4 regions of the Peribacillus sp. Aquil_B1 genome follow, and region 4 is predicted to be linked to each of the others. Evidence: riboswitches for the same ligand, from Rfam matches in the RefSeq annotation. Region 4 holds a riboswitch; each other region holds the start of a gene.
What was found. A riboswitch is a leader RNA that binds a small molecule or an ion and turns the genes downstream of it on or off. The one in region 4 is predicted to bind thiamine pyrophosphate.
Positions count from the first base shown of each region.

Region 1: linked by a shared signal. The riboswitch ahead of thiC (phosphomethylpyrimidine synthase ThiC) and the one ahead of MPH60_RS02945 (ABC transporter substrate-binding protein) in region 4 are both predicted to bind thiamine pyrophosphate.
Region 2: linked by a shared signal. The riboswitch ahead of tenA (thiaminase II) and the one ahead of MPH60_RS02945 (ABC transporter substrate-binding protein) in region 4 are both predicted to bind thiamine pyrophosphate.
Region 3: linked by a shared signal. The riboswitch ahead of tenA (thiaminase II) and the one ahead of MPH60_RS02945 (ABC transporter substrate-binding protein) in region 4 are both predicted to bind thiamine pyrophosphate.

Region 1 covers NZ_JAKXEE010000001.1:15,937-23,841, forward strand. The annotation lists gene MPH60_RS00165 (hypothetical protein) at 1-294, shown strand, start outside; gene MPH60_RS00170 (histidine phosphatase family protein) at 522-1,055, shown strand; gene MPH60_RS00175 (HAD family hydrolase) at 1,191-1,979, shown strand; TPP riboswitch at 2,096-2,210, shown strand; gene thiC (phosphomethylpyrimidine synthase ThiC) at 2,346-4,124, shown strand; gene MPH60_RS00185 (DUF3231 family protein) at 4,412-4,921, opposite strand; gene MPH60_RS00190 (hypothetical protein) at 5,025-5,168, opposite strand; gene MPH60_RS00195 (spore coat protein) at 5,347-5,979, shown strand; gene MPH60_RS00200 (carboxymuconolactone decarboxylase family protein) at 6,022-6,387, opposite strand; gene MPH60_RS00205 (cytochrome c oxidase assembly protein) at 6,499-7,278, opposite strand; gene MPH60_RS00210 (DUF2243 domain-containing protein) at 7,268-7,786, opposite strand.
Region 2 covers NZ_JAKXEE010000001.1:2,291,305-2,299,209, reverse strand. The annotation lists gene MPH60_RS11275 (AMP-binding protein) at 1-893, shown strand, start outside; gene MPH60_RS11270 (SDR family NAD(P)-dependent oxidoreductase) at 933-1,679, shown strand; TPP riboswitch at 1,815-1,944, shown strand; gene tenA (thiaminase II) at 2,081-2,764, shown strand; gene MPH60_RS11260 (ECF transporter S component) at 2,779-3,363, shown strand; gene MPH60_RS11255 (ABC transporter ATP-binding protein) at 3,376-4,839, shown strand; gene MPH60_RS11250 (energy-coupling factor transporter transmembrane component T family protein) at 4,840-5,616, shown strand; gene tenI (thiazole tautomerase TenI) at 5,657-6,268, shown strand; gene thiO (glycine oxidase ThiO) at 6,270-7,394, shown strand; gene thiS (sulfur carrier protein ThiS) at 7,409-7,612, shown strand; gene MPH60_RS11230 (thiazole synthase) at 7,615-7,905, shown strand, end outside.
Region 3 covers NZ_JAKXEE010000002.1:380,929-388,833, forward strand. The annotation lists gene MPH60_RS15535 (GNAT family N-acetyltransferase) at 1-235, shown strand, start outside; gene MPH60_RS15540 (aspartyl-phosphate phosphatase Spo0E family protein) at 304-498, opposite strand; gene MPH60_RS15545 (Fur-regulated basic protein FbpA) at 752-940, opposite strand; SAM riboswitch class I at 1,116-1,220, opposite strand; TPP riboswitch at 1,378-1,483, shown strand; gene tenA (thiaminase II) at 1,573-2,262, shown strand; gene thiW (energy coupling factor transporter S component ThiW) at 2,275-2,796, shown strand; gene thiD (bifunctional hydroxymethylpyrimidine kinase/phosphomethylpyrimidine kinase) at 2,765-3,571, shown strand; gene thiM (hydroxyethylthiazole kinase) at 3,568-4,383, shown strand; gene thiE (thiamine phosphate synthase) at 4,364-4,996, shown strand; gene MPH60_RS15575 (MFS transporter) at 5,036-6,241, opposite strand; gene MPH60_RS15580 (aldehyde dehydrogenase family protein) at 6,502-7,905, shown strand, end outside.
Region 4 covers NZ_JAKXEE010000001.1:587,299-595,203, forward strand. The annotation lists gene MPH60_RS02930 (amidohydrolase) at 1-1,458, shown strand, start outside; gene rarD (EamA family transporter RarD) at 1,539-2,468, shown strand; gene MPH60_RS02940 (protein-glutamine gamma-glutamyltransferase) at 2,538-3,359, opposite strand; TPP riboswitch at 3,663-3,772, shown strand; gene MPH60_RS02945 (ABC transporter substrate-binding protein) at 3,907-4,911, shown strand; gene MPH60_RS02950 (thiamine-binding protein) at 4,923-5,207, shown strand; gene MPH60_RS02955 (ABC transporter permease) at 5,204-5,986, shown strand; gene MPH60_RS02960 (ABC transporter ATP-binding protein) at 5,970-6,713, shown strand; gene MPH60_RS02965 (TatD family hydrolase) at 6,729-7,499, shown strand; gene MPH60_RS02970 (NAD kinase) at 7,538-7,905, opposite strand, start outside.

The sequences.
Region 1 (7,905 bases), 570 kb from region 4:
TTGGTGGAGGAATTGGAATCGGATCATATCTTTGCTGATGAAAATGGCAGTATCTATGGCAGCTTCGGCATCGATCAAAGCATCCAGATATATGATGAAGTCCTGACTACCATTCCGTTCGATGAGTTGATCGGAAATGAAAATTGGAAAGAGACAGTTGAGCAATCCATCACTGTGGATAAGCTGAAGGAACAACTGGGGAAATCTCTCAATGATTATCAATTCAGTGATTTGAGCGGAAAATATAAATTCAGGAAAAGATGTACGATAACAGAACTACAATTCATAGATTAAACGAAAAATGGAGAAGGCGAAACGCGTTCTCTTTTTTCGATGCTCTCATAATTAAACGATGGAACTTTAATAATTTTTAAACATATACACAGTGCCAAGGAGAGTTCAGTAAGGTTTAATGGTTTCAACATACTTTTTTCTTAAAAGTTTTACATAGGGTAATATATTGATAAGGGCTTTTTACAAGAAAAAGAAACGTATATTTTAAAAGATAAAAAGGAGAAGATATGAAAATTGGTTTGGTACGGCATTTTAAGGTGGCACATGAATTTCCTACTGGGAGATCGGTAACGGCGGATGAAATGAAGCAATGGTTTGAGGATTATGATGCAGCCGATATTATTTATGGGACGACTTTATTTGGCGTGGAGGAATGGCAGGAATGTTATTGCAGTGATATGTCTAGAGCTGTCAAGACAGCGGAACATATCTATCCAGGTACGGTTCACCGGATGGAGGAGCTGCGGGAAATACCTTCCCCGCCTCTTAAAGGAAGGGTAAAGCTGCCATTCATCCTTTGGGCCATCTGGATTCGCTGCTGCTCGGTGTTCAACAAGCAGACAAGGGCGGAAATTAAGATCGCAGAGCGAAGGATCAATAAAGTATTGGATGAAGTCTTTGCAAAGGGGGAACGGGATGTGCTGATCGTGAGTCATGCCGCCCTCATGGTATATATGAGGAAAGAGCTGATCCGACGGGGATTCACCGGTCCAAAATTCAATATCGCCAGTAATGGTAAGCTGTATGTATTTGAAAGATGATAAGTGAGTATGGGTTTCCCGCTAGAAAAGGTAAGTCATTTTCCGAATAGTTATTCTTTTTTTATTGGTTGTGGTTTATTATTGTAATAGTGTAATTTTTACGAATTCAATAATAGGGAAAGAGGGGTGGACATTTTGCTGAAGGCAGTTTTTTTTGATTTAGATGATACATTACTATGGGATCAGAAAAGTGTAAAAGAAGCTTTTGTGGCCACATGTGAAGTGGCCAAGGAGAAATATGATCTAAATGTCGACGAGTTTGAAGAAGCTGTGCGAAAGGAAGCGCGTGAGCTTTATTCTTCTTACGATACATATGCATTCACACAAATGATCGGAATCAACCCATTTGAGGGGCTATGGGGAAATTTCCAGGATGATCATGATGAATTCAGGAAGATGGCGGGGATTGCACCGGCTTATCGGAAAGAAGCGTGGACGAGAGGGTTATTGGCATTAGGGATCGATGACCCTGAATTTGGGCTTGAACTGGCAGAACGTTTCCCTGCGGAGAGACGCAAAAAGCCATTTATCTATGAAGAAACATTCCGTGTTCTGGATGAATTAAAAGGGAAGTATAAGTTGCTATTGCTTACGAACGGATCTCCTGAGCTGCAAAATACTAAACTTGAAATTACTCCTGAACTGGTTCCTTATTTCGACCAAATCGTGATATCAGGCGCATTTGGAAGAGGTAAACCGGATGCCTCCATTTTTGAGCATGCTTTGGAAATCATGGAGCTTGATAAGGATGAAGTATTGATGGTCGGCGATAATTTAATGACGGATATCCTCGGGGCATCACGAGTAGGCATAAAGTCTGTTTGGATAAATCGCCATGATAAGGAACGGAATGAAGTGATTCCAACCTATGAAATCAAGCATTTAGAGGAGCTTTACCCAATCCTTGAGAGCCTGGGGAATTAATTAACGGCTCTCCTTCAAAAAACCAATTTTGGAGAGTTGTAATGAAAATATTAGGTCTTTCAAATTATTTACAGAATGAAAAGGGTGAGATATAGTTACCCTGTAATCAATTAAATTATTCAGACTAGGGGTGTCCAATAAAAGTTGGGCTGAGAGAGAAGCGCTTAAGCTTCTTAACCCTCAGGACCTGATCTGGTTCATACCAGCGTGGGGAAGTTAGAATCTACTAAACAATGACTTTTCAATTGGTCATTTCTGTAGTCATACTAACGTTAGCCAGGTCTTAAATATGAGATCTGGCTTTTTCGTGCGAAATGGATTGGATTTTGTCCTTTTTAAATGAACTTAAAAAGGAGAAATGAAATCATGATGAGTAATTCTGTAGATGACATGAATGTTTCAATTATGTCCAGTTTTGCCGGGAGTAAAAAAGTGTATGTTGAGGGATCTAGACCTGATATTAAAGTACCTATGCGTGAAATTAAGCTAAGTCCGACTACAGGGTCATTCGGCGAAGAGGAGAATCCGCCTTTACGAGTATATGACACAAGCGGTTTTTATACGGATTCAGAATATCCCATTGATATTCATAAAGGTCTTGCCCCGATTAGACGCAGCTGGGTTCTGGAAAGGGAAGATGTTGAAGAGTATGAAGGGCGTGAAATAAAGCCCGAAGATAACGGCTATAAAAAAGAGTCACAATCCAACGCCGAAGTTTTTCCGGGATTGAAAAGAAAACCATTGCGTGCTGCGAAAGGGCAAAACGTAACCCAGCTCCATTATGCCCGAAAAGGTATCATAACTCCGGAAATGGAGTTCATCTCGATCAGGGAAAATGTAGCCCCTGAGTTTGTTAGAGAAGAGGTAGCTAGCGGGAGGGCGATCATACCGGCAAATATTAATCACCCTGAAAGTGAGCCCATGATCATCGGACGTAATTTTCATGTGAAAATAAATGCGAATATTGGAAATTCCGCTGTTAGTTCATCGATTGAAGCCGAAGTGGAGAAAATGACTTGGGCTACACGTTGGGGTGCAGACAACATAATGGATCTTTCCACCGGTAAAAATATTCACACGACCCGGGAATGGATTATCAGAAATTCACCTGTGCCAGTTGGGACGGTTCCGATATATCAAGCATTGGAAAAAGTGAATGGAGTCGCGGAAGATTTAAATTGGGAAGTTTTCCGGGATACATTAATCGAGCAGGCTGAGCAAGGTGTCGATTACTTCACCATACACGCTGGTGTGCTTTTACGATACATTCCCATGACAGCAAAGCGTGTTACGGGAATCGTTTCCCGAGGGGGCTCCATCATGGCACAATGGTGCTTGGCCCACCACCAAGAAAGTTTTCTCTATACTCACTTTGAAGAGATTTGTGAAATCATGAAGGCGTATGATGTTTCTTTCTCTTTAGGTGACGGCCTCCGTCCGGGCTCCATTGCAGATGCAAACGATGAGGCTCAATTTGCTGAATTGGAAACATTGGGGGAACTGACGAAGATTGCTTGGAAGCACGATGTTCAAGTCATGGTGGAGGGACCTGGTCACGTACCGATGCATTTGATTAAAGAAAATATGGATAAGCAGCTGGAAGTCTGTCAAGAAGCACCATTCTATACCCTGGGACCATTGACGACGGATATAGCTCCTGGATACGATCATATCACTTCTGCGATTGGTGCTGCCATGATTGGATGGTTTGGAACGGCCATGCTTTGTTATGTGACACCGAAAGAGCATTTGGGACTTCCGAATAAAGAGGATGTTCGTGTAGGGGTCATTACTTATAAAATTGCAGCCCACGCAGCTGATCTTGCTAAAGGTCATCCCCAGGCACGAAAACGGGATGATGCCCTTTCGAAGGCTAGATTCGAATTTCGTTGGCGAGATCAATTCAATCTTTCCCTTGATCCTGAAAGGGCAGTTGAATATCACGATGAAACACTTCCGGCAGAGGGTGCCAAAACAGCCCACTTCTGTTCAATGTGCGGACCCAAATTCTGCAGTATGAGGATATCTCAAGACATCCGTGATTTGGCGAAGGAAAAGGGTCTGGGTTTTGAGTCGGTAATCGATGAAGGTCTTAAAGAAAAAGCGAATGAATTTAGGAAAACGGACGGGGAAATCTATCTATGATTCGGAGAGAGGGAGAATTCGATGAATCGGGCAATTCAAATAAAAGTTGAAATGAAACAGTTGGAAACTCAATTGGAACAGCTGAAAAGGGAGCTGAACATTTTTCGCGAGCATTGTAATCATGAATTTGTAAAAACTGATTATAGTCAACAATGCACAAAGTGCCACTTAATCGAAAGTCTGCAATGGTAGTGATTCCTTAATCCTTTCATTATTGGAATTAATCCCTTAATCATGTTGGGCATCCAATCACGATGTCAACATGATCAGGGGATATTCCATTATATTTACATACTTGTTTTATTAATATGAAGAGGAGGAGGGACAAGCCAGCCTTTTTCCTTATTCAATCTTAGGAAGTCAGCACCCAATGCAGCTTTATTCGTATGGAATTGAGCGAACATCTGTGCAATATCTTCTCGGATGCATTGACCCATGATTTGGCTGCAAGCAACTAATCCTGCATTAATATCGATTGATACTGAAGCGGAGATTTCAGGGTCTTGAAAACGTGCCCCGACGGGAATATCCTCCAAATTAGCTTTAGGCCTTTCAGGTGGTGACGGAGGAAGTCCTACGTTATTTTCTTTTAATAATGATTCAAGTTGGTCAAGTTCCTGTTTCCCTTGATTGATCACTTCAACAAGTAATTTATGCAGGTCCTTGTCGCCTGTATGATTAAGCATAGTTTGATGACAGGCAATCAGCCCTTTTGTAGTTGTTAGAAATGACCATGTTCCGAATACTTCACCGTAATGCATGGGCTCTTCTTTTGGATTTCCACTTAAAATTCCCATAACCATCCTCCTTGAAATTCATTATTTAACGCATTTAAGTTCCCCTGAATTCATCCAAGTATGCATCAAAGATGTTTAGGGAATGTCAGAGGTCTTTTAATGCTTAACCTTTTATTCCTTGTAGCCATTCTTGATAACATTCATCACAGAGCATTTCATTTCTATCCGTGTCAGTAACTTGAAACGTTACGACATGGATTTTTTTCTCTTCCGTGTCATCACTACAATAGAAGCATTGATGTGTCATTGGAATTCCTCCCAAACATATAAAGTGTTTATAGTTTAAAACGCCACGTTTTTTTTATACGGAAAACATGATGTAGCAGCTTATTGGTCTTCTTGGAAGAGTTTAGATTGAATAATCCAGTTGGGGTTTAACATACTAAACTTGTTCGCATCATTGATAAAACGAGGAGGGAAATACTATGCAAAACCAATATCAACAAGGCCAAGTACACCAGAACATGCAAACGGGTGCCATTCCCCCACAAATGAATCACGGTGGTCACGAAGTATTCGATGTACATGAAGTGTTGTCGGGAACGATTGGTACTTTAAATACGTATACTCTTTTGCGTCAGCATATCCAAGATCAGGAATTACTTGATATTCTGGATCGTCAATATCAGTTCATCCAAGATGAATATAATATTTCACTGGAGTGCTTCCAATCGGGCCAGGATCCTTCTAAACGGACTCAGAGCTACAAAATGAATCAAGGTAACGATTTTATATATGGATTGACACCAACTCAGCCAAAGAAACCTTTGCAATCCGTATCGGAAATTACGGATGAATGCATTTCAGGCTTGATGCTTGGAGCTGTTAAGTCTGCAGCATCCATGAAAGCGATGGCAGCGCTTGAAATAACGAATCCGGTGGTTCGCCGTGTATTTGCAGATTCCGTTCCAAACTGCATTGAAATGGCATATGAGATTTCGATATATCAAAACAAACATCATTACTATCAGGTTCCGCAGCTTGCACAGCAGGATATGCAGCAAATGTTGAATTCATATGCACCCGCACAAGGAAATAACAACAACATGAGTCATTAGAACAAAAAAAGGGATAGGACTATTTGTCCTATCCCTTTTTTCTTACTGTTTCATCTGATTTATATCCTGGATGCATTCCTGGATGAGTGTTACAGCCTGACTCATGGCGGCTCCTCCGCCGAATGCTGCGGTCACACCAATAGCTTCAAGAATTTCCTGTTCGGAACAGCCTTGATCAAGACATCCTTTTGTATGGTAGATAATGCAGTATTCATCTTGTGAATATAAGCTTATACCCAATGCGATAAGCTGTTTTTCTTTCTGGGATAATTGACCTTCTTTAAAGCACTCTTCCGTAAACGAATTGAATTTCTCTGCGAGAACAGGCATTTTCTGCGTAAAGGCACCGATTCCAGCTTTATAATCACGAAGAGCATTTTCAGTAGAATTGTTAGCTTCAAATTCCATTTCCATTCAGCTCCATCCTAAATTTTTTTCATCAAAAATTAGTATGAGCTAAATGCTGGACGATTAAACAGAAACAGAGGAGTTTAACTAAGTAATATGTAACCGTCCTTCCTACAAGGCAAGTGATCCCTTGGGCCGGGTGGCTTTGAACCATTGATAGCAAAGGATGCAAATAAGTGCAACGTCAATGGCATCACCGGCATAGTACATTAACATTCCTCCATTTTCCGCTTGTTCCTTTGTGACTCCGCTTGGAGGATGGGCAAAAATATACTTAGAAAGAATATCATGGCCGGCCAGTGAAATTGTAAATACGACAGCACGAAACATGAAGCTGAACCTGTGGGGCGTCGGGTCCATATAAATCATAGACGCAGTGAATAGATAACCCGCTATGAACACGTGAAAATGCACTAATGCATGTAGAAGGGCATTATGATGCATCAACCGATATAACTCAGTCGTATAAAGTATCCAAAGCCCCCCAATATTAAGCACAGAGGCAGTGATTGGATTGCTTATAATGCGTAGCGGCCAACTTTTCAACACCTTTGAAAGGCGTCTTGCTGATTGTACATCAAGTGTTCGCAGTGCAAGAGTAATAGGTGCAGCAAGCACGAGCAGGATGGGTGCAATCATTCCAAGCAGTAAATGACCAACCATATGTGCCGTGAAGTCGATATGCGCGCGATTGGCTATGGGACCTATAATTGCAGACGCTGCACAGATGGTGCCAAGAATCCAAAAGAGTGTACGGTATAAGGGCCATTTTTTATAGCGGCGGTTCGAAATTACGACAGCTGCGATATAAATCACTATAACAAGCGCCAAAAGAATCAATAAAATCGGGCCAAAGCCAGCCCCACTATTAATATGTCCATTACTGTGCATTACTGGTATCTTCCTTCATTTTAAGTAGGCTGCGCCGTGTTTGAATGACGAGGATAATGCCGATCAAGATCATGATTGTGGCTGCAATGTTCCAAATCAAATCGTATGGGAGAATATCGACATTGTAACGGATTTGATGGAGACGCATGAGCTTGTGCTGGATGATCCCGTCATATAATTGAAAAGAACCTGCCCCGAGCAAAACTCCTCCTATCCACCTTTTCAGCCATAATCCCCTTCTGCGGCGAAGGTCAGCGAACATGAACAAAGCCCCGACCGTTGCAAACCAGCTTAGGGCATGAAATAAACCATCCGAGACAAGCCCAATATTGGATGTGGACTTGTCATAGAAATGGTGCCAATGCAATAGTTGATGAAAGATGGCCTCATCGATGAATGCCACCAATCCGATCCCGAATAGAAAACCGGACCATAGATTACGAGCGGAATAAGTATTACGTAATTGTGAAATAGATTGATCATTTTGATTTCGGGGCTTGAAATCCATTTTCCATCCTCCTTTTAATCTTCCTATTTATGGTTATTTTTACTTTACCCTGTATTGTAAAGTTATAGACAGGTAAATGGACCTTTTATAAATCTTATTTATTGAGCGATTCATAGCCT
Region 2 (7,905 bases), 1.7 Mb from region 4:
GGCTCCCTACACATATTGGAGGTACGGGAGTCTATCAGGACATTTGGAATCCGAGAGAGTTTATTGAATGGGTAGAGAAGGAAAAGATAACGTTTACGGCCGGAGCCACTCCTTTTTTGCAAGATACGGTCCAGATGGAAGGGATAGAAAGATTTGACCTTAATTCGCTGCGAGTCTTCGTAGCTTTAGGTGCCCCGATTCCCAGGCATTTAGTAAAGGAGGCCGTGAAAAAAGTACCGTTCAAGATATTGTCAGGATGGGGACAAACGGAAGATGGCTTGGTTACCTTGACGAGACTTGATGATCCAGAAGAAAAACTGACGAATACCGACGGAATCCCGTTTCCGGGAATGGAGTTAAAGATAGTGGATTTTGAAGGGGAGATCTGTGCCCCGAATATAGAAGGCTCTTTATTAGTAAGGGGTCCGGCTCTATTTGTCGGCTATTTTAAACGAATCGATGATACTTTAGCTGAGTATAGTGACGGATGGTTCATTACCGGTGATCGAGCATTCATTGATGAAGACGGATATATCCGGATTTCTGGAAGAAACAAAGACATAATCATACGTGGCGGTGAAAATATTCCTGTCGCTTATGTAGAAAATGTATTGTATGAACACCCGGATATTTCAAGTGCTCAGGTTATTGCGGTTCCAGATTCCCGTCTACAGGAAAAAGCATGTGCATGTATCAGCATGAAAACGGGGAAGAGCCCGATTACGATGGATTCACTGCAGGAATTTCTCTCGGAAAAGGGTTTGGCCAAACAATATTGGCCTGAATTTCTTGAAATAATGGATGACTTTCCTCGTACGGCAAGCGGGAAAATCCAGAAATTCCGGCTCCGGGAAATGATTAATGAAAAGATAATCGACAATCAGCTTAAATAAATCCATATTGACTAAATGGTGGAAGTGGAGGGAAATAAGATGATTAAAAGAATGGCATTCATCACAGGTGCTGGGAGCGGAATTGGCAGAGAAATTGCAAAAAAATTGGCTTCTCGCAATTTTAACATCATCGTGGCTGATATAAATCTTAAAAATGCAGAGGAAACGGTTTCTATAATTGAAAAGTCGGGTTTTGAAGCCAGAGCGGTTCATTGTGATGTAACGAAATTAGAAAGTGTTAAAAAAGCCGTTGAAGAATCAGTGAACCATTATCATAGAATAGATATATTGGTTAATAATGCAGGCTGGGATAAGGTGGAACCTTTTTTAAAAAGTGATCCTAGCACTTGGAAAAGGATTATTGATATTAATTTACTTGGGCAGATCCATACTTGCAAGGAAATTTTACCTCTCATGATTGAAAATGGTTACGGAAAGGTAGTAAATATTGCATCCGATGCAGCTAGAGTAGGATCAAGTGGAGAGGCAGTTTATTCGGCTGCAAAGGGAGGGGTGATTGCCTTCACAAAAACGATAGCAAGAGAAATGGCACGTCACAAACTCAACATCAATTGTATTGCGCCAGGTCCTGCCGATACGCCCCTATTTCAAGAAATAGGCTCTTATAATGAAGGTATAGCAGGCGCCTTGGAAAAAGCGATTCCATTCCGCCGGCTAGCACAACCAGAGGACATTGCTAGTGCTGTTGCCTATTTCGTTTCAGAAGATGCAGGGTATATTACGGGGCAAACACTTTCCGTAAATGGTGGATTAACAATGGTTTAAACGATCAAGGTAAGGGTGTTATGCAAGATTGAAAGGTTAGTAACCATAAATCAATAAGTTGAAAACTTTTTCTAATACGTTTGACAATTGAATTTATCGTGTTAATATAAAGGCAAATGAGATTTAATATACAATTTGTACCACTAGGGGTGCTTTATAGGTGAAAGTTGATTTTTACCGCAGAAGCTGAGATTAAAGTATGACTTTAAGACCCTTAGAACCTGATCTGGTTTATACCAGCGTAGGGAAGTGGGGTCTGGAACAATACGTTTCTGTATTATTTCAAGTACAACCACTTTCTTTACGTTTAAGAAAGTGGTTTTTTGTTTGCAAAAAAAGGGGTGACAAAAGGTTTTTTTTTCGTAATATTTCTTAAAAAATATCATTTGGAGGTAATGGACATGAAGTTTTCAGAGGAAATTCGTCAGGAAGCTGATCATATTTGGGAAGCTAGTTTTAATCACCCGTTTGTTGCAGGAATAGGAGATGGCACATTGCCATTGGAGAGTTTTCGTTTTTATGTCATGCAAGATGCCTATTATTTATCTCATTTTGCTAGAGTTCAAGCTTTAGGGGCAGTTAAAGCTACGGATTTACATACAACAAGCAGGCTTGCCGGCCATGCACAAGGAACATATGAAGCGGAGTTGAAGCTTCATGAGAATTTTTCTGAGAGGTTAGGCATCACTAAAGAAGAACGGGATAATTTCAAACCTGCCCCGACTGCTTATGCTTATACTTCCCATATGTATCGTGCGGCTTATTCGGGGCATTTAGGGGATGTAATTGCAGCTATCTTGCCGTGTTACTGGCTGTATTACGAAATAGGTGAAAGACTGCAAGGGTGCATGCCCGAAGAGCCGATTTATCAAGAATGGATAGCGGCTTACGGAGGGGAGTGGTTCCGCACGTTGGTGGAAGAACAAATTGCGAGGCTTGATGAGATTGCTGAAAAAGTGACTGACGAAGATAAGGAAAGAATGAAAGAGCATTTTATCCTCAGCAGCCAATATGAATACTCATTTTGGGAAATGGCTTATCGTTTAGAGACATGGCCTGTGCATAAGGAAACACTAGAAGTATAAAGGGGAATGAAACAATGAAAAAAGGATTGAAATTAACGGACATATTGGTAACGATCGTGATTGCGGTAGCATTTGGAATCGTTTATATCCTTTGGGGTTCGATTTATTATTCCGTTAAACCGTTAGGATTACATCTGGATCAACTTATTTATGGAATGTGGTTTATAGCCGGCCCCGTCGCCTTTTTAATTTTACGGAAACCGGGTGTGGCACTTTTGGCGGAGATAGCAGCAGCTTCCGGGGAGTTCTTTCTTGGTTCACCATGGGGGCTGACCGTACTTTTATATGGGGTGGTACAAGGTTTGTTCGCGGAACTGATGTTCATGGCGTTCAAATATAAAAAATTCAATATGCCGGTGGCCGTTTTAGCTGCGATAGCTTCCTGCCTGGCATCAGTTATCATGGATTTTGCATACGGGGAAATAGGTGCGCTTTCTACTTGGAATCTATCGTTATTCATGATAGCGAGGTTTGTGGGTTCCATATTCTTTGCAGGTGTTACCGCTTATTATCTAGTTAAAGTCCTGGAAGCAACAGGAGTAACTAATCTTGTGCGTCCGGTTTCAAATAAAGATTATGCAGAACTGGATCAAAAGTAGAGGTTGAGGGCCATGGAACCAATCGTTTCTGTTGAAAAGTTAAGAATGAAATTTCCAGGTGATGAATCTTTGATATTCAAGGACCTATCACTATCGTTTGATCAAGGAGAAAAAGTGCTATTGTTGGGTCCGTCAGGATGTGGTAAGTCGACTCTTTTACAAGTGTTAAGCGGATTGATTCCGAATTCCATCGAAGTACCGATGAAAACGGATAAATTGAAATGCCCTTCTTCATGGGGGTATGTTTTTCAAGACCCTGATAGTCAGTTTTGCATGACATTTGCCGATGAGGAAATTGCCTTCGTCCTTGAGAATCTTTCCGTCCCGAAAGAAGAAATGAAAGAGAAGATTCAAAATCATTTCCGTAAAGTAGGATTGAACCTGGGCCATACAAGTATTGAAACATTATCAGGCGGGATGAAACAGCGTCTGGCAATCGCTTCAGTATTGGCCCTTGAACCAGAAGTGATATTTTTAGATGAACCAACCGCCATGCTTGATCCCGAAGGAACGAAAGAAATCTGGGAATTGTTAAAGGAAGTCGGAAGAGACAAAACGGTTATTATCGTCGAGCATAAAATTGACCATGTTTTAGAATTCATCGAAAGAATCGTGCTTTTTAACGATGACGGTCAAATCATAGCTGATGGTCCAAGAGACACCATTCTTTCACTTTATAAAAATGAAATGAAAGAACATGGAATTTGGTTCCCGGGTGTTTGGGATGAATATCTACAGAAGTATGCACCGATTCGGGAACACCCCTTTATAGATGACTCACCCCTTATGGATGTGCAAGGCTTTAGCGGTTTTCGGAATAAAGAGGAAAAAATCAAGGTTGAAGAGCTGATGATACATTCAGGGGAATGGATTGTAGTCAGGGGTGAAAATGGCGCGGGGAAGAGTACGCTTTTGCATGCATTGATGCAGTTCATAAAAACCAATGGTAAGTATGAATTATTGGGAACACCCATTAAAAGGGTGAAAAATCCAACAGATCATATGACGTTTGTCTTTCAAAATCCTGAGTTTCAGTTCGTTGCAAATACTGTATATGAAGAGATTGCTTATTCATTGCGAATTGATAAAAGGCCGCAACAAGAAATAGATGAGAGAGTCCGTTCATTGCTTAAAGTGTTCCGCCTGGAGGCACATCGGGATAAACATCCGTTTCAATTATCAATGGGTCAAAAGCGTCGATTAAGCGTAGCCGCCTCAATCGTAATAGACAAAAAAATCATTCTCCTGGATGAACCAACCTTTGGCCAAGATTCGAAAAATACCTTTGCATTACTGGAATGGTTTGAGGAATATCGAAGGCGCGGAATAACAGTGATCATGGTGACTCATGACGATCATATTTCAAGAAACTTTGCAACTAGGATCTGGACGGTTAAGGACGGAAACGTAATATGTGATGAAAACATTGCGCAATCAGGATTTGTGGAGACCAAAGATAAAAGGAGTGTCATGTAGATGAATGATTCAAATGCAGAAACATGGCTCCATAAAATTAATCCAAGCCTTAAACTTGGTGTACTGATTGTGTTATGCATCTTGGCGTTATTCATTCATGACCTGAATTATATGATGAATATCACCATTGGCGTATTATTTTTATTTTTGTTTTTTACCGGACATTCGATAAAACGCATCTTACTTTTGTCGATTCCCTTTTGTTTCATTTTTATATCCACCTCTTCTGCAATGATACTATTCGGGCAAGGTGAGACGCTTTGGTTTGAGTGGGGCCTTATATCGATTACGGAAGAAAGTTTCATGAGGGGATTATTGGTAGGCTTTCGAGCTTTGTTCTTTGGGGTCCTTGGTTTAACTTTTTCCTTAACGACGAGACCAGTGAACCTGTTTTATTCGTTAATGCAGCAAGTTAAGCTTAAACCGAAATATGCCTATAGTTTCATGGCGGCATTAAGGCTGATTCCCATCATGATGGAGGAGTTCCAAACGATACGCAACGCGATGAAGGTACGCGGCTTTGAAAGGGGAAAAGGGATAAAAGCGGTATATTTTAAAATGAAAGCCTATTCCATCCCGTTGTTATCCGGAAGCATCAGACGTGCTCACCGTATCGCGGTTGCGATGGAGGCAAAGCGATTTACAGATACACGGGATCGAACGTTCTATTATGAATTCGGTTTTTCAAAAAAGGACCATGGTTTCATTTTGTATTTTATCATCTTGTTGTTGGCCGGCTTTTATCTGTCGATACAATTCCCGTTAGTTTCTATTTGATTTTATGAGATTGTAACTTTACTTGTTAGGGGTCCTTAGTATGAATGCACATGAATTGCATATTATTTCTACTGGGAAACAGCCAATTGAAAAGTTTGTGGAAATCGCTTCAAACATTCAGGAACATGTTGATTTCTTTCATCTAAGGGAAAAGCATATGAGTGCATCGGAACTTTATCGAGCAGTGACCTTACTACATGATAATAAGATTCCGCTTTCTAAGATCATCCTTAATGACCGGGTGGATGTAGCTTGGGTACACAAAGTATTTGGTGTGCAATTGGCTTTTCATAGTTTAGATGCGGGAGTTGTAAAAGGAGCTTTTCCAGGGATGAATGTCGGCTGTTCGATCCATTCCATGGATGAAGCGAATGCCGCATTCAGCAAAGGGGCCGATTACGCGATTTATGGACATGTTTTTGAAACGAATTCAAAAATAGGCCTTCCTCCTAGGGGAGTTGAGGAGCTTCATGCAATCTCAAGAAATGTCAATCTTCCGATAATTGCGATAGGCGGAATAACCCCTTTCAATTGCCAAGTCGTGCTTGATGCGGGGGCACGTGGAATTGCGGTCATGTCAGGTGTCCTTGAAGCTGAAAATCCGATTGAAGCCGTTAAAGAATATTCGAAGTCTTTGGGAAAGGAGACATAAGATGAATACCATATATGATGCAATCATTGTTGGGGGAGGAGTAATAGGTGGATCCATTGCTTTTCAATTAGCCAAACGAGGTAAAAAGGTCCTCTTATTGGAAAAAGATAGACTGGCCAGCAAAGCATCTAGTGCTGCAGCCGGGATGTTAGGGGCACAAAGTGAGTTAGATGCTGATAATCCGCTTTTTACATTGGCAAGCCGAAGCAGGGAGATGTTTCCTGCACTGTCGGAAGAATTAAAGGACATAAGTGGAATAGACATCGAATTAGTGAACAAGGGCATGTTTAAGGTGGCACTAACGAATGATCAGGTAGCCGAGTTGAAAAACATGATCAGAGTCCAGCAAGATGCGGGACTTGAGGCTGAGTGGCTATCGACTGCCGAAATAAGGAAAACGGAACCGCTTCTATCAGATGAGATTAAGGGAGCCATGTTCATTCCGAAGGATGGACAAGTTTCAGCCACTAGGCTGTCACTCGCTTTTACTGAATCTGCCGCTGCCCTTGGTGTAGATATAAAGGAATTTGTTCATGTCTCCGACTTAGTTACGGAAAACGGATGTGTAACGGGAGTGGACACGAACATAGGTAGATTTTCAAGTGAAAATGTCATCGTGGCAGGTGGAGCCTGGAGTACTTTCCTCCTTGAAAAATCAGGGGTGAATCTCGACAGTTATCCTGTAAAGGGAGAGTGCTTTTCCGTCCTGACCGATCGTCCATTGCTTGGAAAAACGATCTTCTCGCATGGCTGTTATCTTGTGCCCAAAGTTGGCGGAAGAATCATTGTCGGGGCAACGGTTAAGGCGGGCACTTTCGATCAAAAGGTAAGTCTTGACGGGATTTCTACTTTAATAGAAAGAGCAACGCAATTGCTTCCGGCGATTAAAGGAACCGAATTGGAAAAGACATGGGCAGGTATACGCCCACAAACTGGGGACGGCTTGCCGTACTTTGGTGAACATCCGGCATGCAAAGGACTTTTCATTGCAACGGGGCACTACAGGAATGGCATCCTGCTTTCCCCAATTACAGGTGTACTTATAGCGGATATTTTGGAAAGGAAGATAAATCCCGAATGGTCCGCTTTTCGATTGGACCGTTCGATACAGACCCTTTTATCTTAATGGAGGTGGTTGAATTGGAATTGGTCATTAACGGCGAAAAAATACGGATTCCTGCTGATGAATCAACAGTTACAGGACTTTTGCAACACTTTAATTTACATCAAAAAGTAGTGATTGTTGAATTGAATGATGAAATATTAGCAAAAGAAAGTTTAAGTGAAACACTTTTGTCTAATGGAGACAAGGTAGAGATTGTACATTTTGTAGGAGGCGGATGATTATGTTAAAGATTGGTTCTTATGAATTTTCTTCAAGATTATTGTTAGGTACTGGAAAATATCCAAATTTCGATGTTCAAAAGCAATCAGTGGAGGTTTCGGAGACGGAAATATTAACATTTGCGGTCCGGAGGATGAATATTTTTGAAGCAAGTCAGCCCAATTTTTTAGAAAAGCTTGATTTGAAAAAATACACACTCCTTCCCAATACAGCAGGAGCTAAAACTGCCAAGGAAGCAGTGCGAATAGCCCACCTTGCAAAGGCATCTGGATTATGTGACATGATTAAGGTA
Region 3 (7,905 bases), on a different contig from region 4:
GGATGATTATTTCCGGGGAAAAGGAATCGGACAAATTTCGATTCAAAAGGCAATTGAATTGAGTCCAAAATTAGGTATTAAGACTTTATTGGGTTTCATTTTCGCCCACAATATACCGAGCCTTAAGCTTTTTTCCAAATTCGGGTTTGAAGAATGGGCGCATTTACCTCAAGTTGCCGAGCTGGATGGCATTGAGCGCGATTTGGTCATTCTTGGTAAACGTGTCGATATTTAAGATAATTCTTTAGAGCTATTGCCTTGAGCAGTAGCTTTTTCAAATTAATACAGTTCAAATTGGCTAATTTAAAAATACCTATATGCTTTTTGGAGAGAAAAATATTCTGACTCTCTTTTACTTGCTAACGCATTTAAAAGCGAATCCAATTCTTGACTGGCTTGAACAGTTAGCAGACTTGTTAAGCCGTAACTTGCTGCCAATTTGATCATTTCCTGTCTCTTTTCTTCTACTTTTTCTATCGTTACCTTACGGCAAGGCATTATATGTCACCTCCCATTTATTCAATTTTTTTACACTTTCATCATAATGAAACTACTAGTTAAAATCAACTATTTTTCAGAAATAAAATGTGTTATTTTATAGGTTAAATGTGACAAAACACCTACTTCATTCTTTAATTATGTATATTTTATGTCATTTCCTATTAAACGCAAAAAAGCACCCACTGGTGTCGACTGTGAATGCTTACATCATATCCCTTATCCTAGAACCCAAAATATAGTCCATCGCTTACTATGTCATCCATTCAGAAGGTGACTCGTTATTAGGTCTATTTATAACAATCTTATATTCATCTTCAAGCACTTTTAATGGGGCATCATAAAGGTGCCTTTCATCAGAAGTTTTGTATACTCCATTGGCCAATAGCTCTTCAATGAGCTTTGCCTTCCTCTGTTCAATCCTCTTAAATAGTTCTGCCATGTAAATGGCTCCTTTCCTAGTCATCCTAGAGCCTGCTTCTAGTTAGCTAACTTTATCAACATATTTGATTTTCACCAAATTATATATACCTTTTCTATTATGTCACTAAACGTTATTTCCCAAAAATAAAAGCCCCTTCTAATTCAAGAAGAGGCTGACAGTGTCCGTACGGCTCTTCTTATCTTCCAAGCATATGCTTGTTGGATTTAGCACAGTTCCCAAAACGGTTCCGCTGCCGAGGTTTCTTAGGGCCAAGTCCCTCCACCTCTCTGGATAAGAATTCGATATATAATTGTTGTAGAAATGATTCTATCCTAATAATCATCAAAAGTCAATTACCTGGTTCTCCCTTTTTTCCTTGACATTGTTTATCCCTCTTTTAAATACGGGTTGCAATTTCTTGTCTTTCTGATATGATGTCAGTAATTACATACAATTCACACCACTAGGGGAGTCTTTTTTTTAGACTGAGATGGAATTAATTCCGGACCCTTTGAACCTGAACCGGCTCATACCGGCGGAGGGAAGTGGATGATATCGTCCATTTACAGACTATATCCATCTACCCCGTTCCGTATTCAGGAACGGGGTTTTTCATTATCAAGGAGAACCATTCTAAAGGAGGATGAACAATGGAGAAGATTAAAACAGAAACATTCAGTGATAGACTTCACGCACGGGCAAAAGAGATTTGGAAAAGGAACCATTCACATCCCTTTGTTCAGGCAATTGGAAACGGCACGCTTCCTGAAAAGAAATTTGCCTATTACCTGAAGCAGGACTATATCTATCTCATGGATTATTCCAAGCTCTTTGCTTTAGGTGTCATCAAAGCTCATAACATCGAAACCATGGCAAAGTTTGCGAGTATTTTAAATGAAACCCTTCAAGTGGAAATGGATATCCATCGGCATTATGCTTCCGAATTCGGAATCAGTTCCAAAGAATTGGAAGATACAGAACCTACTCCCACCACTCTAGCCTATACAGGTTACATGCTAAATGCAGCACAGCATGGGACTTTGGCAGACTTGATCGCCTGTCTCCTGCCCTGCGCTTGGGATTATTATGAAATCGGTTTGCTATTAAAAGAACAAAATGGAGCAGCATTGGAAAACAATCGCTACGCAGATTGGATAAGGTCCTATTCATCGCCTGAATTCGGGGAAGCACACAAGTGGCTGATCGCATTGTTGGAAGAATTGACGGAGGGCATGCCAGAAAAGGAACTTCTTAGATTAGAAAAGCACTTTTTGGTTACTTCCCGATATGAATATTTATTCTGGGATATGGTTCAAAATGAGCAGGATTGGCCGCTGTAGGTCGCAGGCATGATGAATCCTATCAAGAAACTGACGTTGACTGCCATGATCACGGCTATAACGACGCTGACCAGTTCATTTATTTTCATCCCTGCAGGATTTGCAAAGATCTTTCCTATTCAGCATCTGGCAAATGTCCTCACGGCCGTTCTATTGGGGCCTGCTTATGCTGTGACACAAGCTTTCTTAGTTTCCATCATTAGAAACATGTCTGGTACCGGTTCAATATTCGCCTTTCCCGGCAGCATGATCGGTGCACTTTTGGCTGCCATCCTTTATCGAAAAACACAAAGCTTAAAATTCGCTTGTTTAGGTGAAGTGATCGGGACCGGCATTCTCGGTTCCCTGGCCTGTTATCCACTTGCCATCCTCCTATTGGGAGAAAAAGCTGCTCTTTTTGGTTTTTTACCGGCTTTTATGCTCAGTTCATTCGCAGGTTCGATTTTAGCTTTCATATTACTTAAAATACTTCTAAAAAATAATTATATGAAGGGGTTTTTTTATGAAAACAGCATTAACCATCGCCGGCTCTGATTCTGGGGGCGGTGCTGGAATACAAGCGGATTTAAAAACATTTTCTGCACATGGGGTCTTTGGAATGTCTGCCATCACAGCCGTAACCGCACAAAATACAATGGAAGTCCGTTCTGTACAGCCAATAGAAACAGCTATCATATCGGACCAAATTGCAGCTATATTTGAAGATATTCCTGTCGATGCAGTAAAAATAGGCATGCTCGGATCAAAAGAAATCGTGGAAACAGTCGCAGCGTCCCTTAAAACCTACATGCCTGCCATCGTTATCCTTGACCCTGTCATGATTTCCAAAAGCGGCCACCATTTGCTCGACGAAAAGGCTGTCTCCGCCTTAAAAATGGATTTGCTTCCGCTTGCAACACTTGTAACACCAAATGTACCGGAAGCGGAAGTACTTACTGGCTTGTCGATTCGGACGAAACAAGATTTCTATAGAGCATGCAATTCAATACAAGAAATGGGTCCCAAAGCCGTTTTACTTAAAGGCGGCCATGCAGCGGGAAATCCAAATGATCTTTTTTATGATGGGACTGACTTCCACTGGATCAAGGGAGAGCGCATTCATACAAAAAACACTCATGGTACGGGCTGTACCTTATCATCCGCCATTACATCAAACCTGGCAAATGGACTGCCATTGCAAGAGTCGATCGAACAGGCCAAGACTTATATTTCTGAAGCGATACGCAATAGTTTTTCAATCGGTAAAGGTCATGGACCTGTCCATCATTTTCATTCATATTCAAAAAAAGAACGGAGTGACTTAATATGAAGGTTTCCGCAGCCGATTTATTCGTGAAGGTAAGAGAAAGAAAACCACTCGTTCATCAAATCACCAACTTTGTTACGGTCAACGACTGCGCAAATGCCACCCTTGCCATCGGTGGTTCACCAGTGATGACATCGAGCCCAAGAGAAGTGGCGGATATGGTCAAATTGGCGGATGCATTGGTCCTGAATTTCGGTACGATCGATGATAAAGCCTTGGAAGCAATGGAGATTGCCGGTTCGACTGCAAATGACCTGGATATCCCGGTCATTTTGGACCCGGTGGGAGTTGGTGCCACCGCCTATCGTACAGAGCAAGTGAAAGAGCTTCTAAGGAAGGTCACTTTCCAAATCATTCGTGGAAATGCAAGTGAGATTCTTTCATTGATGGGTGGGGATACCGTTACTCGCGGGGTGGATTCGGAGGAGCTTGCGGTCAGCAATGCAGAGCTGGCCGCTCAAGCGGCAAAAAAATTTAATTGCATCGTCGTGGTCAGCGGAGCGAAGGATGCGGTCAGCGATGGAACACATACGTCCATCATCGATAACGGGAACCTGCTTTTAACTAATGTTACAGGTACCGGCTGCATGTCCACAGCTCTTATCGGCACTTTTTCCGGAGTCACCGATGATTTCTATTCTGCGGCGATTGCCGGTATCTCAACCATGAGCATTTCAGGGGAACTAGCTGCCAAAAACCTTCAAAAGGATGAAGGAACAGGAACGTTTCATGTGCGATTAATCGATGCAATATCAAGAATGGATAAGGAAATCTGGATGCATGAGGTGAAAATAAATGAAGAAGTCCCAAATTGATTTAAGCCTGTATTTAGTTACAGAAGAGTCCCTGGCAATAGAAGAATTGACCAAAATCATTGCAGAATCGGTTTCAGGAGGAGTCTCGATCGTACAGCTTAGAGAGAAAAACAATTCCTCCCTCTCCTTTTATAATAAAGCTTCTGCATTAAAACAGTTATTGAACGAGCTGTCCATTCCCCTTATCATCAATGACCGGGTTGATATAGCCCTTGCTGTTGCAGCGGATGGAATTCATATTGGGCAAGATGACCTTCCACTGCCTGTCGTCAAAAAAATGGTTCCCGAAGATATGATTGTCGGTGTATCTGTCTCCACTCTTGAAGAGGCTCTAGAAGCCGAACGAAATGGAGCAGATTATATCGGAGTCGGTTCCGTTTTCCCTACAAAGACCAAACAAGATGCAACCTTAATGGCCATTGGGGATCTGGAAGAGATTTGCCGCAGCGTATCCATTCCCGCCGTAGCCATCGGGGGTATCACGGCCGATAACATTTCCGAGCTTTCTGCTAGCGGGCTGTCTGGTACCGCAGTCGTATCGGCCATCATGAATGCAGAAAGTCCAAAGAATGCCTCCGAATCCCTTTTAAAAATCATAAAAAACTTTAAATAACAAAAGGATGGGGACTGAATACAGTCCCCATCCTTTTGTTTATGTCAAAACGGTATTCTTTGTTTCCTTCCCAAAAGCTACGGCAACTGCCCCCACTAAAATAGCAATTGTAAAAATGGTGAAAATCGATGAAATCGGGGTGCCGGCAGCAACTAAATAGCCTACAAGCAACGGTCCCAGGACACCGCCGATCCTGCCGATTCCTGCGGCTAAACCAGCACCTGTACCACGAACTGCTGTTGGATACTGCTCAGGAGTATACGCATAAAGTGCACCCCATGCCCCTAGGTTGAAGAAAGATAGGAACATTCCGGAAACTATCAGCAGTGCCAGCCCCTCTGCCGATCCAAAGAAAAAGGCACTGACGGCCGTTCCAATTAAGTATGTGATCAAAACGAATTTACGGCCCAACTTCTCTATCAGCCATGCAGCTGAAAAATAGCCCGGAAGCTGTGCAAGCGTCATGATCAATACATATTCAAAGCTTTGAATCATGCTGAACCCTTTTAGGACCATCACACTTGGAAGCCATAAAAACATCCCATAATAAGAAAAGACGACGCAAAACCATAAAACCCACAACACAAGAGTCTGACGGGAGTATTCCTTTTTCCAGACACTTTTCATATTGCTTAATACAGATGGTCTCTGCTTTTTTTCAAGTTCCGTATACTTCGGTGAATCCGGCAGTTTCAAGCGCAGATACAGCGCATATAAAGCGGGTACAGCGCTCAATAACAAAGCAACCCGCCAACCATAAGCCGGTATGATGAAATAGGATATGAGTGCTGCCAAAATCCAGCCAACCGCCCAAAAGCTTTCAAGAAGGACGACGACCCTTCCCCTTTTACTCGCTTCAACACTTTCAGAGACCAATGTCGAGGCAACCGGAAGTTCTCCTCCAAGTCCCATTCCAATCAAAAATCGCAAGATCAAGAACAAGCTGAGTGTACTGACTGCTGCAGACAGGCCACTTGCGATTGAAAACAATAATAGTGTAATGATAAAAACATTCTTCCGTCCGACCCTGTCGGCCATCGCACCAAAGAATACAGCTCCAACAGCCATTCCTATGGAGTTTATGCTCCCAATCCAGCCAACCTGCTCACTGGTTAAGTTCCAGTCCTGTCTTAAAGCAACTATAATGAAAGAAAGCATACCGACATCAAGTGCATCGAACATCCATCCAAGACCCGCAACACCAAGTAACTTACGCTGCGATATCATTTTCGCATCATTTCCCATATATTCCTCCTGAAGAACTTTAGACCTTCTTGTTATTTTATCCTTATTCATTTTAACTATTAACTTTCATTTTCGCTATAGTAAATACACATGTCATGACAAAAAATATTTTATTGATGAAGAAATCTTGGATATTCTGTCGAATGTTATAGATTGAATATTCCCTTTTTTTCATTTATCATAAAAATTGGCAATCATAGCGTTAACAATAAGTCATCATGTTTAGCCCAAGATAATCATTTTATTCAGGAGGGTAATTAATGACAAATCTAACGTTAGAAGTAAGTGGAAAGCTGCAAAAATTTTTAACAGGACCAAAAAAGCTCTATATTAATGGTCAGTTTGTAGAAAGTGCTTCAAAAAAAACCTTCTCCACTCCCAATCCTGCCACAGGACAAAAGCTTGCCGATGTTTATGAAGCGGATAAAGAAGATATCGACTTAGCCGTCAAAGCTGCACGCAAAGCATTCGATGAAGGTCCTTGGTCAAGAATGAGCGCAGCTGCACGCAGTAGACTTATGTATAAACTAGCCGATTTAATGGAAGAAAATAAAACTGAACTTGCTCAATTGGAAACGTTGGATAATGGGAAACCAATCAGTGAAACGACCAATGCCGACATTCCTTTAGCAATAGAACATATGAGATATTTTGCTGGCTGGTCCACCAAGATTGTTGGACAGACCATCCCGGTAAGCGGAAATTACTTTAACTACACAAAACACGAGGCTGTTGGTGTTGTTGGCCAAATCATCCCATGGAACTTTCCGCTTCTTATGGCGATGTGGAAACTGGGAGCGGCACTTGCTACAGGTTGTACGGTCATATTAAAGCCTGCTGAGCAAACACCGCTTTCCGCTCTTTACCTGGCTGAATTATTAGCTGAAGCCGGTTTCCCTGATGGGGTCGTCAATATCGTTCCCGGTTTTGGTGAAACTGCCGGACAAGCACTTGTCGATCATCCGCAAGTAAATAAAATTGCATTTACCGGTTCGACCGAAGTTGGAAAATTGATCATGCGCTCCGCTTCATACTCCTTGAAACGGGTCACATTGGAACTTGGAGGGAAATCGCCAAACATCATCCTGCCTGATGCTGATTTCTCAAAAGCCATCCCTGGAGCTTTGAATGGGGTCATGTTTAACCAAGGTCAGGTATGCTGTGCCGGTTCAAGGGTTTATATTCAAAAGAAACATTATGATAATGTGGTTGCCGATATGGCCAGCCATGCAAAAAACATCAAACAAGGGATAGGTCTGGATCCAAGTACACAAATTGGACCGCTTGTTTCCGAGGAGCAGCAAAATCGGGTAATGGGTTATATTGAAAAAGGGAAAAACGAGGGTGCGGAAGTACTTGTCGGCGGAAATAAACCGGGTGAACAAGGCTACTTTGTTTCTCCTACTATATTCGCTGGTGTTGAAGAGGATATGACGATTGCCAAAGAAGAGATTTTCGGACCGGTCATAGCGGCAATGCCATTCGATGATTTAGATGATGTCATTAACCGTGCAAATGCCAGTGAATATGGATTGGCTGCCGGCTTATGGACAAGCGATATAGCCAATGCCCATTATGTTGCAGGAAAACTTCGTGCCGGTACAGTATGGGTGAATTGTTATAACGCGTTCGACGCAGCTTCCCCTTTCGGCGGCTACAAACAA
Region 4 (7,905 bases):
AGGGAAATCGACTTAAAGGGACAAACGATGCTGCCTGGGTTAGTGGATAGTCATCTTCATTTGGTCGGGCATGGTGAAAGGCTGCTTCGTTTAGACCTCTCCTTGATGGATAGCAGGGAGTCCATCATGAAATCCTTGAAGGAAAAGTGCTCAAAGACACCGGCCGGAAAGTGGATCGTTGCCGAAGGGTGGAATGAAAATGAATGGCCGAGACCTGAACTGATATTACGGGATGAGCTTGACGCGATATCGTCAGAACATCCCATCGTTTTGAAAAGGATCTGCCGTCATGCCCTGGTTGTCAATTCCCGCGCCCTTTTGGAAGCGGATATTAAAGAAGAAATAAAAGAACCTTCAGGCGGGGTGATCTGCCGTTATCCTGACGGACGTTTAAATGGTCTATTTAAAGAAAGTCAGGCGCAGAACCTTATTTTAGACAGCCTTCCCGGCATTGATCAAGAGTATATCGAAAACGCGCTCACAGAGGCCATAGAAGACGCATATAAGCTGGGGTTGACTGGCGGACATACTGAGGACCTCCATTATTACAATGGCTTCATGCCGACATATCAGGCGTTTAAATCGGTGATCGAGGACCGGGAAATGACCTTTCGCGCCAATTTGCTCGTCCATCACGAAGCGTTTGAAGAAATGCTGGCAGCAGGCGGCGGCTATCAGAGAGGTACGCGATATATTAAATTCGACAGCATGAAGATATTTACCGATGGCTCCTTAGGCGGACGGACAGCCCTGTTGAGCGAACCTTATGTAGATCAAAAGAATACGAATGGAGTCGCGATATTCACTGAAAACGAGCTTCAGGAATTGTTGAAAAAAGCAAGGGATGCCGGCATGCCGATTGCTGTCCATGCAATTGGCGATCTCGCTTTTGAATACGTCTTGAATGCAATTGAAGCCTTCCCACCGAAAAAGGGACAGAGGGACCGGCTCATTCATGCGCAGATCGTTAGGCCGGAGCTGTTGCAGCGGGCGGCAAAGCTGCCGTTAATCTTTGATATCCAACCGGGCTTCGTTCCGTCCGATTTTCCGTGGGTGGAAGAAAAGGTTCCAGCCGATCTATTGGAATCCTCCTATGCCTGGAAAACCTATTTGAATTTGGGCATCATTTGTGCGGGTGGGTCGGATGCACCCATTGAACCATTAAATCCAATTTTGGGCATTCATGCAGCTGTCACAAGGATGAAAATCAATAATGAGGACCGTACCGTATATGGCTTGGGTGAAAGGCTTTCCGTTTACGAGGCTTTCGCACTGTATACCAAAGGGAGTGCTGCGGCAATCGGGCAGGAAAAACGCCGCGGTATGATCATTAAAGGGTACGATGCCGATTTTACCGTGTTTAATCTGGATGTCTTTGCTGTAGCGCCGGATGATCTCCTGAAAGCTGAGGCGGTCATGACGGTCATCGATGACAAAATCATGCATGATAAAAATTAACAGTTGCAAAAAAAGAAATGGAAATACAAAATTGTTAGATGGAATTAGATAAAGGAATGTAAATGGAAAGAAGGCTTGTTATGAAAGTGGATGAACAAAAAGAAGGGGCGATTTATGCAGCCCTATCTTACATGATGTGGGGAGTTGTGCCGGTTTACTGGAAGTTCCTTCAGGGAGTCGGTGCAATGGAAATTTTAGCTCAGAGGGTATTATGGTCTTTCGTGTTCATGCTGGTTTTATTGATGTTCATGAAAAAGTGGCAAGCGTTTCTTGATTATGTCAAAAAAATAATGGGAAATCCGAAACTCTTTACGGCATTACTAACGGCCTCACTGCTTGTTACAGCTAATTGGGGAGTGTTCATCTGGGCCGTTAACTCAGGACGGATCCTCGACACGAGCCTTGGATATTATATCAATCCGCTAGTCAGTGTACTATTGGGAGTGATAGTCTTAAAAGAAAAATTGAGCGGGGCCCAAATCATTTCATTCCTGCTTGCAGGAATCGGAGTCTTGATCCTTGGCATTCATTTCGGCACGATCCCGTGGATCTCTCTGGTTTTGGCCATGACCTTTGGATTATACGGTCTGGCAAAAAAAATGATCAAGGCCGAATCGGCGATCGGGCTGACGCTCGAAACGATGATGGTAACGCCTCTGGCCCTGGGTTACCTGATCTACTTGATGAACCGGTCAGAAATGCAGTTCTTTACGGATGGAAGCACAAGCTTGCTGTTGGTGGGCGGCGGGATTGCCACGGCCTTGCCTCTTTTATATTTTGCAAAAGGGGCGGAGAAGATCCCGTTATCGATGCTTGGCATTTTTCAGTATATCGCTCCGACCTTATCCTTATTGATCGGGGTATTCGTCTATCATGAAAGTTTCACCAAAGCACATCTTTTAGCCTTTTTGTTCATATGGTCAGCCTTGGCTGTTTATACACTATCCATAACGAAATGGGGTCAGGCAAGTGTCCGCAGGTTCAAAGGCAAAGGGAATATAGGTGCATGAATAATAAAAAAATGCTTGGGAGATCTCTCCCCAAGCATTTTTTTTATGCCGGTATATAAAACAGAAAGGTCATGAAAGGTAAATCTTCGAACCTATTTCAGAAACAATACAATTGGAAAGGCTGACAGGAAAGTGATCGGGCTTTGCTCTATTTAGTTGGAATTGCCTATAGAAGGAACTATCCAGGAAAATGATATGCGTTGTCAGGAATGCTGATCTGGTTGCGAACGGCCTTCTATTGCTATTTAATTCATTGATGATTCCCTGTGAAGTGGTAATCCCGATCCCGTGTCCATAAAAGAGGTTATTCCCTAATAGTATGGCATTTTCACCTTGCCATTCAGGAGTTGACTCGTCATGATCAGGGTTTATGAAGTAAACGCAATCGCCTGGTGTATAATCCCTCCCTTTATGAATATTAAGAGCCATATTCTCTGGAGGGCGCCAGTCATATAAAAATAGGTTTGAAAAAAGATAATCGAAATTCCTAGAGCCGATTAAATCCAAAATCGCCTTTAAAAAAGTGACGACTATTGCTGTCCCGCATTCGAAGGCATAAAGCCTTCCATTCATGAATATGTCCAGAAGTGCAGCATGGGGGAGAATCCCTGGCTGAAGGGTAAAGGTGCCATCCCTTGAAAGGCGCCAATATTGTTCATTGGATTGCGATTCCTCGAGTGTGGAAAATTCTGCATTACTTTTATCCAACGCAATAGCTGCCGCAATGACTCGGTTCCTCAGCTGTATCTCGAAATTAAAGTCTCCAAAGTTCCGGTATTCAAAAACGTTAGAATCTTCCGCCAGCAATTGGACAATTTCAAGCGATTTAGCAGATGCTATTCCTGGTTGGATTTGACTGACATCTAACCATTTGTGATTAATCTTTATCATGATCATATCCACCTTTTGCTTATGAAATTAACGGTTTATAAAACCGGTAAACAAAAATGTCTACATGTAATGCTCATTATATGAATGCCGGCAAGGAATTGACTATTTGTAACGTGTCAGCCACCCTTGCTGCCGAGAGTGATTGGAGTGAATAGAGGCAGAATTTTTTTGTTTTCATTCCAAAAGATGTTTTGCTAGATATCTTTAAGAGCGAGGAATACCTTTCCAATTAGTTAGAAGAAGCAAATTAGTATTCCCTTTTCCCCATGAATTGATATAATGAGAGAGAAAAGTTCATATGTGCGAGAAATGTAGGGGGGCCAGTACTGCTGGCTGAGATTGCATCCTTTAGATGCTGACTCTTTGAACCTGATCTGGATGATGCCAGCGGAGGGAACATATTATTACTGACTTTCTGTTTTGTATGTTAACGTCCGAATTCATCTTCGGGCGTTTTTTGCTATTTTATCCAATATTCGAATAAACCCTGGAGCCCCATTATGGTTTCGGCATATGGATCTTATATGATGTGTAGGAGGATAATGACTTGAATAAATTCTTGCCACTGTTAACTTCGTTGTTCCTATTGGCTGGATGCGGTGCAGGCGGAACTAATGAAAAAGAAGAAGCATCTAAAAATGAAGGAAATGAAAAATTAAAAAAAGTATCTGTCGTGCTCGATTGGACACCGAATACAAACCATACAGGATTGTATGTAGCCAAGGAAAAAGGTTATTTTAAAGAGCAAGGTCTTGATGTGGAAATCATCATGCCAGGTGAAGCCGGAGCGGATAAGCTTGTCGCTTCAGGGAAATCTGAATTTGGCGTGAGCTACCAGGAGGGCATAACGCAGGCCCGCGTGCAGGGCGTGCCGATTGTTTCGGTAGCTGCCGTCATCCAGCATAATACCTCGGGATTCGCTTCCCCTGAGGCAAAGGACATTACATCTCCCAAGGATTTTGAAGGGAAAACGTATGGTGGCTGGGGGTCTCCGGTAGAAAAGGCCATCATTGATTCACTCATGAAAAAAGAAAATGCGGATGTAAATAAAGTGGATATAGTCAATACAGGAGACATGGATTTTTTCACTTCGGTTAAAAGGGATATAGATTTTGCCTGGATTTATTATGGATGGACAGGCATTGAGGCTGAGCTGCGAAATGAAAAGCTTAATATGGTTTACTTAACCGAATACTCTGATAAGCTTGATTACTATACGCCTGTTTTGACGACAAATGAAAAGATGATAAAAGAAGATCCGGAAACTGTTAAAGCATTCGTTCATGCAGCATCGAAAGGGTACCAGTTTGCGATTAAAAATCCTGCTGATGCAGCAGACATGTTAATTAAGTCTGCGCCGGATCTTGATGCAAAACTAGTTAAGAAAAGCCAGGAGTGGCTTGCAGACAAGTATCAGGATGATGCTCCGCGTTGGGGTGAACAAAAACTGGAAATCTGGAAGAATTACAGTGATTGGATGACTGAAAACAAGCTTCTTGAAGGTGATTTCGATCCTGAAAAGGCATTTACCAATGAATTTTTACCAAAATAGGAGGAAATACAATGGCCAATTCATTAATTAGTATACAAATTATTCCTAAAGGGGAAAATGTCATCCCTATGGTCGATGAAGCAATCAAGATCATTGAAGAATCAGGTGTCAAGTATGAGGTTCACCCGCTTGAAACGACAATGGAGGGCGAGCTTTCCGAACTTTTTGCCGTGATAGAAAAAATGAATGTAAGAATGATTGAAATAGGATCGCCGAATGTCATTTCGCAAGTGAAAATATTATATCAGCCGAGCGGGATTACGATGGATACGTTGACGGAGAAATATCGGGCATGATCGGAAGGGGAATTTGGAAGAAGGGGGCTCCCTTCTTTCTTTTATTATTGTTGCTGATAGTTTGGGAGTCAGTGACAGTCTTATTGAAGGTTGAAGAATGGCTGCTTCCCGCTCCATCGGCCATTTTTATTGAAGGAATTGAGTCGTCGCACAATCTTTACGGACACCTTATATCCACAACCGAGCTTGCGTTGTCGGGTTTTTTTATTGGAAGCTGCATCGGCTTATTGATCGCGGCAATCCTACATCTATTTCCAGGTGTGAAGGACGCGGTTTATCCTCTGCTCATACTATCACAAAATATACCTATCATAGTTTTGGCCCCGCTTTTGGTGATCTGGTTTGGCTTTGGCATGCTGCCTAAGTTAATAGTGATTTCGCTTGTATGTTTTTTTCCGGTTGCGGTTGCATCATTGGACGGTTTTCGCCAGACACCATACGAACTTAAGCATTATTTCAAGATGATGGGAGCGGGAAAAAACCAGTTATTTTGGAAGCTGGAATTTCCTCACTCAATCCCGTTCATTTTCTCCGGTCTGAAAATTTCGGCCACCTATAGTGTAATGGGTGCGGTTATTTCAGAGTGGCTCGGGGCAAAATCGGGGGTTGGTGTTTATATGACGCTCGCATCCTCTGCGTTCAGGACAGACCGGGTGTTTGTTGCCATTTTCATCATTATGGGAATGAGCCTGATCTTTTTTGGAATCATCACCTTCCTGGAGAAATATTTAGTTTCTTGGAAGAGAAAGGAGGGTGGCAAGGATGAAGCTGGAAATTAAAGATGTCTCCTATTCTTTTGATGGTAAACAGAATATATTGGAGAATATGAATTTCCATGTGGATGATGGGGAATTTGTCACGATCCTTGGGCCATCGGGCAGCGGTAAAAGTACATTGTTCCACTTGATCGGCGGCATTTTGAAGCCGGATCATGGCATCATTTCACTGGATGGTAAAAAGATAAATGGCTTAAAGGGTCATATCAGCTATATGCCGCAGCAGCCTTCCCTTTTACCTTGGAGAACGGTATTGGAAAATGTTTTGCTTGGAAGTGAACTTGCTGGGATCAGAGATAAAGAAAAGGCAAAAGCCCTTTTGACGAAAGCTGGATTAGAAGAGTACGGGAAAGCATATCCGCATGAATTATCAGGAGGCATGAAGCAAAGGACCGCATTCATCCGGAGTATCTTAAGTCCACAGGAATTGATGTGCCTGGATGAACCCTTTTCTGCCTTGGATGAACTGACAAGATTGCAAATGCAAAAATGGCTGTTGTCGGTATGGGAAGAAAATCGGAGGTCGGTGCTTTTTGTTACGCATAGCATAGATGAAGCGGTTTTCCTATCCGATAGAATTTATGTATTATCAGCAAGACCGGCTGCTGTCATCAAAGAAGTGAACGTTCCATTTCCAAGGCCAAGAAGTGAAGAACAGCTTCTTAGTGATGAATTTTTTCATTTGAAGAGAGACTTATATGCAGCATTGAAACCAACTTTTTCTACTTAAGGGAGGCGATTAAACTTGAGGATCATCGACAGTCATATCCATTTGGACCGGTATGATGTTGTTAAGCGGAAGCAGATTCTGATTGACATGGAAAAGGTTCATGTGGAATCCTTGCTGTCTGTTTCCATGAATTTGGCCTCTTCGATTAACAATTATCAGCTCTCATTGAAGGATTCACGAATAAAGCCTGCCTTTGGTTTTCATCCAGAGCAGCCCCTCCCAAGCGATGAAGAAGTGAACGAACTTTTGAACTGGATGCGGGAACATCGTCAAGATATGGTTGCCATAGGTGAGGTTGGGCTGCCCTATTACTTAAGGCAGGAAAATCCCGATATTGATAACTCAGCGTATATAGAGATACTGGAGAGGTTCCTGACCTTAGCTAAAGAGGTGGAAAAGCCGGTTATCCTTCATGCCGTCCATGACGATGCACCCATCGTTTGCGACCTTTTGGATAAGCATCAAATCACAAAGGCACACTTTCATTGGTTTAAAGGCGATATCCGGACAGTCGAAAGAATGGCCGAAAAGGGCTACCGCATTTCAATTACACCTGATGTTTGTTATGAGAGGGAAATACAGGAATTAGTTTCGGCTTACCCTCTTAATCTGATGATGATTGAAACGGATGGCCCATGGCCGTTTGAAGGGGTTTTCGAAGGGAAATGGACCCATCCCGGCATGATGCATGACAGTGTGCGTCAAATTGCTTCGATTAAAGGATTGCCGATTGAGGATGTTTATGAAACCCTATATCAAAATACGAAAGATTTTTATCATATATAAAGGTACCGGCTATCATATCCGGTACCTTTTTAGTTCGTTCAAAGGAATGTTCTTTTCACCTTTTCCCAAAAGGAATTGTCTTTTAGCTTAACGGTCTTGATGACTTTACCGCTTAACCGGACCTTTACCTGTTCGACATGATTGATGCTTAAGGCTTCATTGTCCATTCCGATGATCGGATAGCTTGGTCCGTTTTGTTCAAGGTGGATGGTCAACGTCCTATCACCGCTTAGAATGAATGAGGAGCCTAAGGTCCGATAGGTATTATTATTGATGGAAGCAAGCTCGCTCACTTGAAAGCAAGGGAGAAGGGGGTCGACAACGGCCCCATTGACCGATTTATTATAGGCGGTGCTTCCTGTCGGAGTCGCAATGATGATTCCGTCCCCGCGAAAAGTTTCAAAAT